Regions from separate parts of the Streptomyces sp. JN8 genome, predicted to be linked through region 3. Evidence: riboswitches for the same ligand, from Rfam matches in the RefSeq annotation. Region 3 holds a riboswitch; each other region holds the start of a gene.
What was found. Region 3 has a riboswitch for cyclic di-AMP ahead of ACY0MR_RS09940 (M23 family metallopeptidase). Riboswitches for the same ligand answer to the same signal wherever they lie in the genome.
Positions count from the first base shown of each region.

Region 1: linked by a shared signal. The riboswitch ahead of ACY0MR_RS17430 (M23 family metallopeptidase) and the one ahead of ACY0MR_RS09940 (M23 family metallopeptidase) in region 3 are both predicted to bind cyclic di-AMP.
Region 2: linked by a shared signal. The riboswitch ahead of ACY0MR_RS22115 (transglycosylase family protein) and the one ahead of ACY0MR_RS09940 (M23 family metallopeptidase) in region 3 are both predicted to bind cyclic di-AMP.
Region 4: linked by a shared signal. The riboswitch ahead of ACY0MR_RS30855 (C40 family peptidase) and the one ahead of ACY0MR_RS09940 (M23 family metallopeptidase) in region 3 are both predicted to bind cyclic di-AMP.

Region 1 is NZ_CM147852.1:3,987,700-3,989,877, forward strand. Features, by position in the region: gene ACY0MR_RS17430 (M23 family metallopeptidase) at 1-749, opposite strand, end outside; cyclic di-AMP (ydaO/yuaA leader) riboswitch at 761-905, opposite strand; gene ACY0MR_RS17435 (PP2C family protein-serine/threonine phosphatase) at 1,138-2,178, opposite strand, start outside.
Region 2 is NZ_CM147852.1:5,004,895-5,007,072, reverse strand. Features, by position in the region: gene eno (phosphopyruvate hydratase) at 1-70, opposite strand, end outside; gene ACY0MR_RS22115 (transglycosylase family protein) at 485-1,207, opposite strand; cyclic di-AMP (ydaO/yuaA leader) riboswitch at 1,211-1,383, opposite strand; gene ACY0MR_RS22110 (transglycosylase family protein) at 1,639-2,178, opposite strand, start outside.
Region 3 is NZ_CM147852.1:2,327,448-2,329,625, forward strand. Features, by position in the region: gene ACY0MR_RS09935 (GntR family transcriptional regulator) at 1-417, opposite strand, end outside; gene ACY0MR_RS09940 (M23 family metallopeptidase) at 626-1,396, opposite strand; cyclic di-AMP (ydaO/yuaA leader) riboswitch at 1,409-1,574, opposite strand; gene ACY0MR_RS09945 (M16 family metallopeptidase) at 1,773-2,178, opposite strand, start outside.
Region 4 is NZ_CM147852.1:6,973,448-6,975,625, forward strand. Features, by position in the region: gene ACY0MR_RS30850 (ATP-binding protein) at 1-270, shown strand, start outside; gene ACY0MR_RS30855 (C40 family peptidase) at 413-889, opposite strand; cyclic di-AMP (ydaO/yuaA leader) riboswitch at 893-1,023, opposite strand; gene ACY0MR_RS30860 (hypothetical protein) at 1,414-1,719, opposite strand; gene ACY0MR_RS30865 (ATP-dependent Clp protease proteolytic subunit) at 1,727-2,178, opposite strand, start outside.

The DNA of each region.
Region 1 (2,178 bases), 1.7 Mb from region 3:
CTCGCGGCCAGCTTGGCGAGGCGCTCGGCCTCGGCCGCGGCCTCTGCCTTCGCCCTGGCCTCCGCTTCCGCCTTGGCCTTGGCCTCCGCCTCGGCCTTCGCCTTGGCCTCGGCTTCCGCCTTCTCCGCGGCGTCGGCCTTGGCCTTCGCCTCGGCGGCGGCCTTCTCCGCCGCCGCCTTCTCCGCGGCGGCCTTGTCGGCGGCGTCGGCGGAGGCCTGCTGCTGTTCGGCCTGCTGGAGGATGCGGGCGCGCAGGGCCTCGCCCGCGTCGCCGGCGCCGGGCGCGGCCTGGGCGGCCGAGCCGCCCTGGGTGACCAGGCCGGCCTGCTGCATCCGCGGAGCCTGCGTGCCCTGGTCCTCGGCGGTGGCGTACGAGGCGACGGTGAGCGGGTTCGGGTTGGCGCGGTCCGCGCTGACCGTCTCGGTGGCCTGCTCGGGGAGGAGGTCGCCGACGCCGGGGAGGTCGTGGGCGTCCGGCAGGTGGAGGTCGGGGAGGTCCGGGAGCGATATGGCGACCGGGGGCTTCTCCTGCGCGGTGGCGAGGCCGCCGGCACCGACGGCCGCGATCACGCCGACGCCGAGGACGGTGGAGGAACGCGCGAAGTTGGAGCGCTGCTTGACGACCCGGTGGCGACCGCCGGAGCGGAGGGATCCCTCGGTGGGGTTCCACTCGGTGTCCGGGGCGGCGGGACCCGCACCACCACCGAAGGCGTCGAAGGGGGCTTCGGGTGCGGGAGTGTTGGACGCCACGAAGGCGCGCTCCTTTCCTTCCTTCTCGCCTACCGGGTTAGCTGACGGGTTCGGAGCAGGAAGGTCTCCTACGGGCACGTCGCACAGGTGCGAAGGCCCGATTCACCCCAAGTGGTGGTTCCCCGGTTCCTTTTCAGGATTCGGCGCGTGCGCACGGTGCCGTCTCTTGCGACGGCTGGGACGACCGCGCTGCGTTATCGAACGTTAATAGACACGGGCTCCCGATTCCAAGCCGTTCCTCTTGATCATTCATTGAATTGGGAGGGAATCGTCCGAGTTGACCCCCGTTCAGCGAGGAAGGCCCAAACCTCCGCGATCTGACGTTGTGTCAATTGTTATCGCAGCGACACCCCTCGACTACGGCCGGTGACAGGTCCCCACCGGGCGGTCAGCGCCCGCCCGGCGGCACCACCGGCATCGTCCGGCGCCGCTCCGGCTGACCCGTCGCCGGACGGCTCACGGCGAGCAGCGCCATGTCGTCCGTCGACCCGCCCCCGGTGTGCAGCCGCACGTCGTCCACGAGCGCGTCCAGCAGCTCCTCGGGCCCCGGGAAGATCCGCCCCGCCAGCCGCTCGGCCGGGTCGTAGAAGACCCCCTCGGCGTTCCGCGCCTCCGAGAGGCCGTCGGTGTAGAAGAGCAGCGTCGCGCCCGGCGGGTACGGCCGCGCCTCGGCCCGGTCCGGCCACGACGCCAGATCGCCCATGCCGAGCGGCAGCGCCGCCTCGCCCGGCTCCAGCATGTCGAGGTGCCCGTCGGCGTGCAGCATCAGCGGAGGCGGGTGCCCGCGGTTGACGACCCGTACGAAACCGTCGAAGGTACCGCCGCCGTCCCCGCGCGGGATCTCGGCGAGGACGGCCGTGGTGAACCCCTCGAAGGCGTCGAGACCGTGCCGGCGGGTGCCCTCCCGGGCGAGGGCGCGTTCGAGCCGCCGCGCCACGCCCTCCAGCGTCCGCTCCTGCTCGGCCGCCTCCCGGAACGCCCCGATGACGACGGCGACGGCCTCGACCGCGTCCATGCCCTTGCCGCGGACGTCGCCGGTCACGAGCCGCACCCCGTAGGGCGTGTCCTGGACGGCGAACAGGTCGCCGCCGATGAACGCGTCCGCCTGCGCCGCCTCGTACCGCGCCGCGCACTGCAGCCCGCCGATCCGCTCGGCCGGCGTCGGCAGCACCGCCTTCTGCGCGGCCTCCGCGATGACCCGCGCCGAGGCGAGCCGCTCGCCGCTGCGGCGGACCACCCGGTTGATCAGCAGGGCCAGCGCGGAGACCGTGAACACGGTCAGGAACTCGGTGAACGACGAGATCTCGCCCGCGGTCCCGTTGTAGACGTGCAGCCCGACCGAGGCCAGCACGGCGGCGATCCCGGTGAGCAGCGTCGTCAGGGTGGAGAAGAACGGGGCCGCGATCAGCGGGGCGGCGGAGAACATCGG
Region 2 (2,178 bases), 2.7 Mb from region 3:
CGACCGTGGGGTTGCCTCGGGAGTCCAGGATTTCCCGGGCTACGACGACGTCGATGGACGGCACGAGCATCTCCTTTTTGGGATGTGACGCTGGATGTGACGCAAGGTCGGTGCAGGGTCGCTTGGCCTTGCGACAAGAGCCTAACCGGCTCGCGGGCTCCGGCCAGCCGGGCGCCCGCCCCCTGGGACGAAAAAGGACCCAAGGGCAGGCATGTCGGGACGAAGAGCCCCAGACCTACCGGCGGGTAACCGCCGCGGCGGGCCGGTCGTCGCGCCGGCCCCTCCCCGCTTCTCCGGTCTTCTCCGGTCTTCTCCGGTCTTCTCCGGTCTTCTCCGGTCTTCTCCGGTCTCCTCCGGGCGCGGGCCCGAAACGGGGGAACCCCGGCCCGGCGCGCACGGGGGATGGGCGCGTCGGGCCGGGGTGGTCACCGCGGGAGGGTCGGAGGGTCCGCGTGAGCCGCCGGACTCACGCGGACCGCCGGGCTCACTTCAGGTGAAGCTGCTGGCCCGGGTAGATGAGGTCGGCGTCCTCGACGACGTCCTTGTTGAGCTTGAACAGCTCGGCCCAGCCGCCCTTGACGCCGTGCGCCTGGGCGATCTTGCTGAGGGTGTCGCCGGTGGCGACCTTGTACTCGCCGTCGCCCTTCTTGACCTTCTTGCCGGTCGGGGTGGTGACGGTCTTCTTCGCGTCGGCCTGCGGAGCGGCCTGCTGCGCGGCCTTCTTCGGGGCCTGGCGCTTCTCGCTGCGGGTGGTCGGCTGCTCGGCCTTCCGCTCCTGCTGCGGCTGCTGGGTGCTCTGCTGCGGCGCGCTCTCGGTGGCGCCGCCCTCGTAGGAGGCGCCCGAGAGGCCCACGCCGCAGGACGGCCAGGCGCCCTTGCCCTGGCCCGCGAGGACCTTCTCGGCGACGGCGATCTGCTGCGACTTCGACGCCTGGTCGGCGGTCGAGGCGTAGGCGGTGCCGCCGTACGCGGCCCAGGTGGAGGCCGAGAACTGCAGACCGCCGTAGTAGCCGTTGCCGGTGTTGATGGACCAGTTGCCGCCGGACTCGCAGGCGGCGACGCGGTCCCACTCCGAGGCCGTGGCGGCCGAGGCGGTGCCCGCGGTCATCAGCGGGGCGGCCACGGCGACACCGGTGACGCCGACGAGCGCGGCGACCTGGGTGGCCTTGGAGGGACGGCGGTGTTTGCCCTTGGCGGAAAACAGCATGGGGATTCTCCTCACCGACGCCTGTGAGGTGAGCTGTCGGGTTCGGGCCGGAAGGTGCCCGGCCGCGTGTCCTAGCACGCGGCTTCACCCCAAGCCGGTCTTCGGCCGTCTGTCTCAACGGCCGGGACCGGCACTTACCTTGGGTCCCCCACTCCTGCCTTCGGCGCTTGCGCGACGATGCCCGTCGGCCGACGGCAGGATTCGGCGTTTCGGTCGACGGGGCCCGCGGTGGCGAGCGGTGACGACCGTAGACACAGACCCACCGGAAGTTCAAAGACCCTCATAGGGGAGAAATCGCCCCTGCTTGCCTTCCGGTGGGTCGTGTTTGCGCAGGTGAGAGGTGACGGGAGCAAAGTTTGCGGGCGCGACACGCCAGTTGGGGTGAAGAGACCCATGTCTCACTTGCCCAGAACCGGACATACGCGCCCGAACTACTCCGCCGACGCGGTCGAACCGTTCGTCAGGTCAAGCGCCTGACCAGGGAGGATGAGGTCCGGATCGAGGCCCACGGTCCGCCGGTTGGCGTCATAGAGGGCGGTCCAGCCTCCGGGGAGTTCGTTCTCCTGTGCAATGTCGGAGAGGTTGTCACCCGGCTGCACGAGGTAGGAGTCCGACTTGCCCTGACTGTCCGTTGCGTCCGTTTCCTTCGAAGCGTCAGCAGGCGACGCCTTCAGCGGCTTTTCGTCCAGCTCGTTATCCGGAGAGGCATGTCTACCTGATTCGGTAGAACTGTCCGGGTTGCCGGTTTCCTCCGGTGCGGCGTCGCCCCGGTGCTTGCCGGTGCCGGGGGTCGCCGACGACGGGTCGTCCGCCGGCGCACCGGGTGCGGTGGAGCCGGGCGCGCCGGGCGTCACGGACGCGTCGGGCGTGCCCGGGGCGGTGGGCGCGGCCGGGTCGCTCGGGTCGGTCGACGCGGGCGGGCTCGTCGGCGCGGTCGGCGAGACGGGTGCGGTCGGCGTGACGGGCGTGGC
Region 3 (2,178 bases):
GCCGGAGGCCTGGGCCAGCGTCTCGTGGAACCAGCCCCCGAGTGAGCGCAGATCCTCGCCCTGCCCCCGCCTGGCCCGCTCCTGCCCCAGCCTGACCAGGCCGCGCAGCACCTTGAGATGCGCCTCCGTGCGCCGCTGGGCGGCGCGGGCGGCCCCCAGCGGTTCGAGCAGCGCCCGCATGTCGAGCAGATCGGCGGCCTCCTGCTCGGTGGGCTCCGCGACCTGCGCCCCGGCGTGCCGGCGGGTGACCACGAAGCCCTCGGACTCCAGGGTCCGCAGGGCCTCGCGGACCGGGACCCGGGAGACCCCGTACCGGCGGGCGAGCTGGTCCTCGGTCAGCCGGGCGCCCGGCTCGAAGACGCCCGTGACGATGTCGTCCCGGATCGCCGTGCATACCGAGTGCGCGGGAATGCGCATGTCCGACCTCCGCCTTGGTCCGCGCGAGTCAATTACACCGGCGCCTGTTCTGCGCCCGATCTGCGACTCTATTGCAGCGCGCCGGAATTTCCGATGCCCCGGCGGAATATCGATGTGCCGCGCGCGACGAAAAGCCCCGGCTCTGTACGAGCCGGGGCTTTTGCGATGCGGGCGGGGGCGGCGCGACGAGCCGCCCGGGGGCGTCGGGTCAGACGTTGACGCCGCGGGCGCGCAGGTATGCGACCGGGTTGACGTCGGAGCCGTACTCGGCGGTCGTCCGCGCCTCGAAGTGGAGGTGGGGTCCGGTCGAGTTGCCGGTGGAGCCCGAGATGCCGATCCGCTCACCGGGCTCGACGGTCTGGCCGACATAGACCCCGATGGAGGACAGGTGACCGTACTGGGTGTACGTGCCGTCGTTCATCCGGATGACGATGTTGTTGCCGTACGCGCCGCCCCAGCCGGCCTCGACGACGGTGCCGGAGCCGACCGAGACCACGGTGCTGCCGTAGGCGGCGTGGAAGTCGACGCCGGAGTGGCTGCCGGAGGACCAGAGCGAGCCGCCGGTCTTGTAGCCGGTGGACACGTACGAGCCGTCGACCGGGAGCTGGAAGGAGGCCAGGCGGCGGCGCTCGGCCTCGCGGGCGGCGCGCTGCTCGGCCTCGCGGATCTCCTTGGCGCGGGCCTCGGCCTTGCGCTTCGCCTCGGCCTCGGCCTTGGCCTTGGCGGCGATCTCGAAGGCCTCCCGCTCCTGGGCGGCGGCCTGGGCGTCGATCCGCTCGGCGAGGTCGTCCTCGGTGATCACCTTGGTGAGGCCGGTGTCCTCGAGGGAGCGGTCGTCCGTGTCGGCGGCGAGCGCCGGGGAGGCCAGGGTGCCGATGACGCCGGCGGTGGCGAGGGTCGCCGCGCCGGCGATGCCCGCGCCGCGGCGCGCCATCCGGCTCGGAGCACGATGCTTCCCGGTGGCACGGGTGAACGCCATGTAGGGGCTGGTCCTTTCCTTCCCTCTCGCCTACCGGGTTAGCTGACGGGTTCGGAGCAGGAAGGTCTCCTACGAGCCCCTCCGTACGAGACGAAGGCGCCCGATTCACCCCAGGGACTGCGTGTGGGTCCCCGGCTCCCCAGGCTCGCGCCTGACGGGGACTCGGCGATGTCTGACCGATGCCGCGGGTGCGGCACGTGCAACTGACGGACAGACGGCCTGACGCTATGCGGATCGTCTTTCAATCACCAACCGGACAGGCATTTTGTAAGACATGCCACAAGGCAAAAGCCAACCCTTGCCCCAATACGGACAAAGGGGAGGACCCCGACGGGCCAGGCCGTCGGGGTCCTCCCCGCCCTGCGGACCGCGTGAATCAGCCGGTCACGACGGTCACTTCACCGATCCCGAGCGCGCGCACCGGCTCCGCGATCTCCGACGCGTCGCCGACGAGCACGGTGACGAGACGGTCCACGGGGAACGCGCTGACCACGGCCGCGGTCGCCTCGACCGTGCCCGTCTCGGCCAGCCGGGCGTACAACTGCGCCTGGTAGTCGTCCGGGAGGTGCTGCTCGACCTGGTCGGAGAGCGTCGCGGCGACGGAGGCGGCCGTCTCGTACTTGAGCGGCGCGACCCCCACCAGGTTCTGCACGGCCGTCTCCCGCTCGGCGTCGGTCAGGCCCTCCTCGGCCAGCGTCCGCAGCACCTTCCACAGGTCGTCAAGAGCCGGACCGGTGTTGGGCGTGTCGACGGAGCCGCTGATGGCGAGCATCGAGGCGCCG
Region 4 (2,178 bases), 4.6 Mb from region 3:
CTGCACACCCTGGGCCAGTCGCCGACCTTCACGGTCGACGTCCGCCTGGAGCGCGAGGAGCAGTTGTACATCGGTGTCACGGACAGCCATCCGCGCCGTCCGCGCCGTCTCCCGGCGGCGGTCCAGCAGGACAACGGCCGGGGCATGGTCATCATCCGCGTCCTGGCCGCGGAGGCCGGCGGCCGTCTGTCGGTCACGCCGACGGACGACGGGGGCAAGACGGTCTGGATCACTCTTCCCTGGACCGCGGTCCCGCTGGCCAGCTGTTAGTCCGCCGGAGCGCGGTCCCGCCCGCCGGCCGTGAGGAGGACCCGGCCCGGACGGCCGGGGTTCCCGGGGTCGAGTTCCGTCGGTCAGGGGTACGGCGGCGCCACCGCACCCCCCCCACAGACGAACCGCTACCGCCGCCTGATCAGCGGACGCGGCCGTAGTAGACCTTCGACGACCAGATCTTGTCGAGCTTCACCCAGGAACCCGTCTTGGGCGAGTGCCAGATTTTGCCGCTGCCGGCGTAGATGCCGACGTGGTACACCCTTCCGCCGGAGTGGAAGAAGACCAGGTCCCCCTTCTGCCTGGTGGAGGCGGAGATGTGCCGGGTCTTGTTGTACTGCTGCTGCGCGGTGCGGGGCAGCGACTTGCCCGCCTTCTTGTACGCGTAGAGCGTCAGACCGGAGCAGTCGAACCGGGAGGGCCCGCTGCTTCCGTACCGGTACGGAGCTCCCTTCTTGGACGCGGCGACGCTCAGTGCCTTGTTCGCGTGCGTGGTGGCTGCCTGGGCCTCGACCGCCGCACCGGGTGCGAACAGCGTGCCGCCGACGGCGGCGAGGGTGAGAGCCGAGACGGCTCCGGCCCGGGACAGCAGGGACGGGACGTGCATCTGCGCAGTCATGCGCAACCCTTCGTCAGCCGCCTGCGAAGGATGACCTGTCGGGTTCGGGCTGGCGAAGATGCCCGGCCGCTGACGCGGCTTCACCCCAAGGGACGATCCCGCTGCCGGAACAGCGCGTACGCCCCGTAAAAATCGGGTCCTCCACTCCTGCCGATCCACTTCTGTCGACCAGACGTCCGGGACAGCGGCAGGACTCGGCGTCCGCCCGGACCGCCCCGCCGCGGTGGCGGGGGCTTGTCGTCGACAGGGATCTTGACCCACAACAGGGCCGAAATCCGAGCTGAAACGGCGATATGTGAGGCTCCTCACGACTGATCCATTCGGGTGGACAGAGAGCCTTTGTGATCTTCGGAGGCGGGGCCGACGAGCCTCGCACCAGCGGTGGAACGTCCCATTCCGCCAAATGCGTACACCTGCTGTGCAAGTCACCCGGCACATATGTCGACTCGTCGACTACGCCGAACGAGGGAGCGAATCTGCGGTGCGCGTCGGCCGTCCGGACCTGGACACGACACGCGGTCCTGTCAACTCGCGGGGGTCTGCCGGACGGTGACGCGACCGGTCCTGCGCTCGCCGTCCAACACCCGCAGGGCGCGCGCCAATGTGTCCGCGTGCACCTCGCTCTCGCCCCGCAGGTGCATCAGCGTCACGGCCCGCAACAGCGCCTCCGCCCGCCCCACCAGGGCCTGAGCCGCGCGCAGGGCGCCGTAGGTGTGCGTGCCCCGGGACGGATTGATCTTCCCGAGCAGGTCGACGACCTCGAGGTAGGCGTCGACGAGTTCCCCCTCGGCGCGGGTCAGCGCGGGCAGCGGCGGCAACTCGGGGACCACGGCCGGGTCACCGCGCCGCGCCGCCGGCGACCGCGCGCCGACTCGTGATCACGTGGTCCACCAGGCCGTACGCGAGCGCCGCCGGGGCGTCCAGCACCGTGAGCCGGTCGAGGTCGGCCTCGACGCGGTCCCGCTCCCGGCCCGTGTGCTCGACCAGCATCCCCGTCATCAGCGTGCGGAGGCGGAGCAGTTCGCGGGCGTGGATGTCGAGGTCGCTCGGCTGGCCCTGGAGCGGCTCGTCCATCGCGGGCTGGCGGAGCGTCACCCGGGCGCCCGGCAGCATCATGCGCTTGCCCGGGGTTCCGGCGGCGAGCAGCACGGCGGCGGTGGAGACGGCCTGGCACAGGCAGGTGGTCTCGACGTCGCAGTGGAGCGAGCGCAGCGTGTCGTAGATCGCGGTCATGGAGCTGACCGAGCCGCCGGGGGAGTTGATGTAGAGCGAGACGTCCTGGTCCGGTC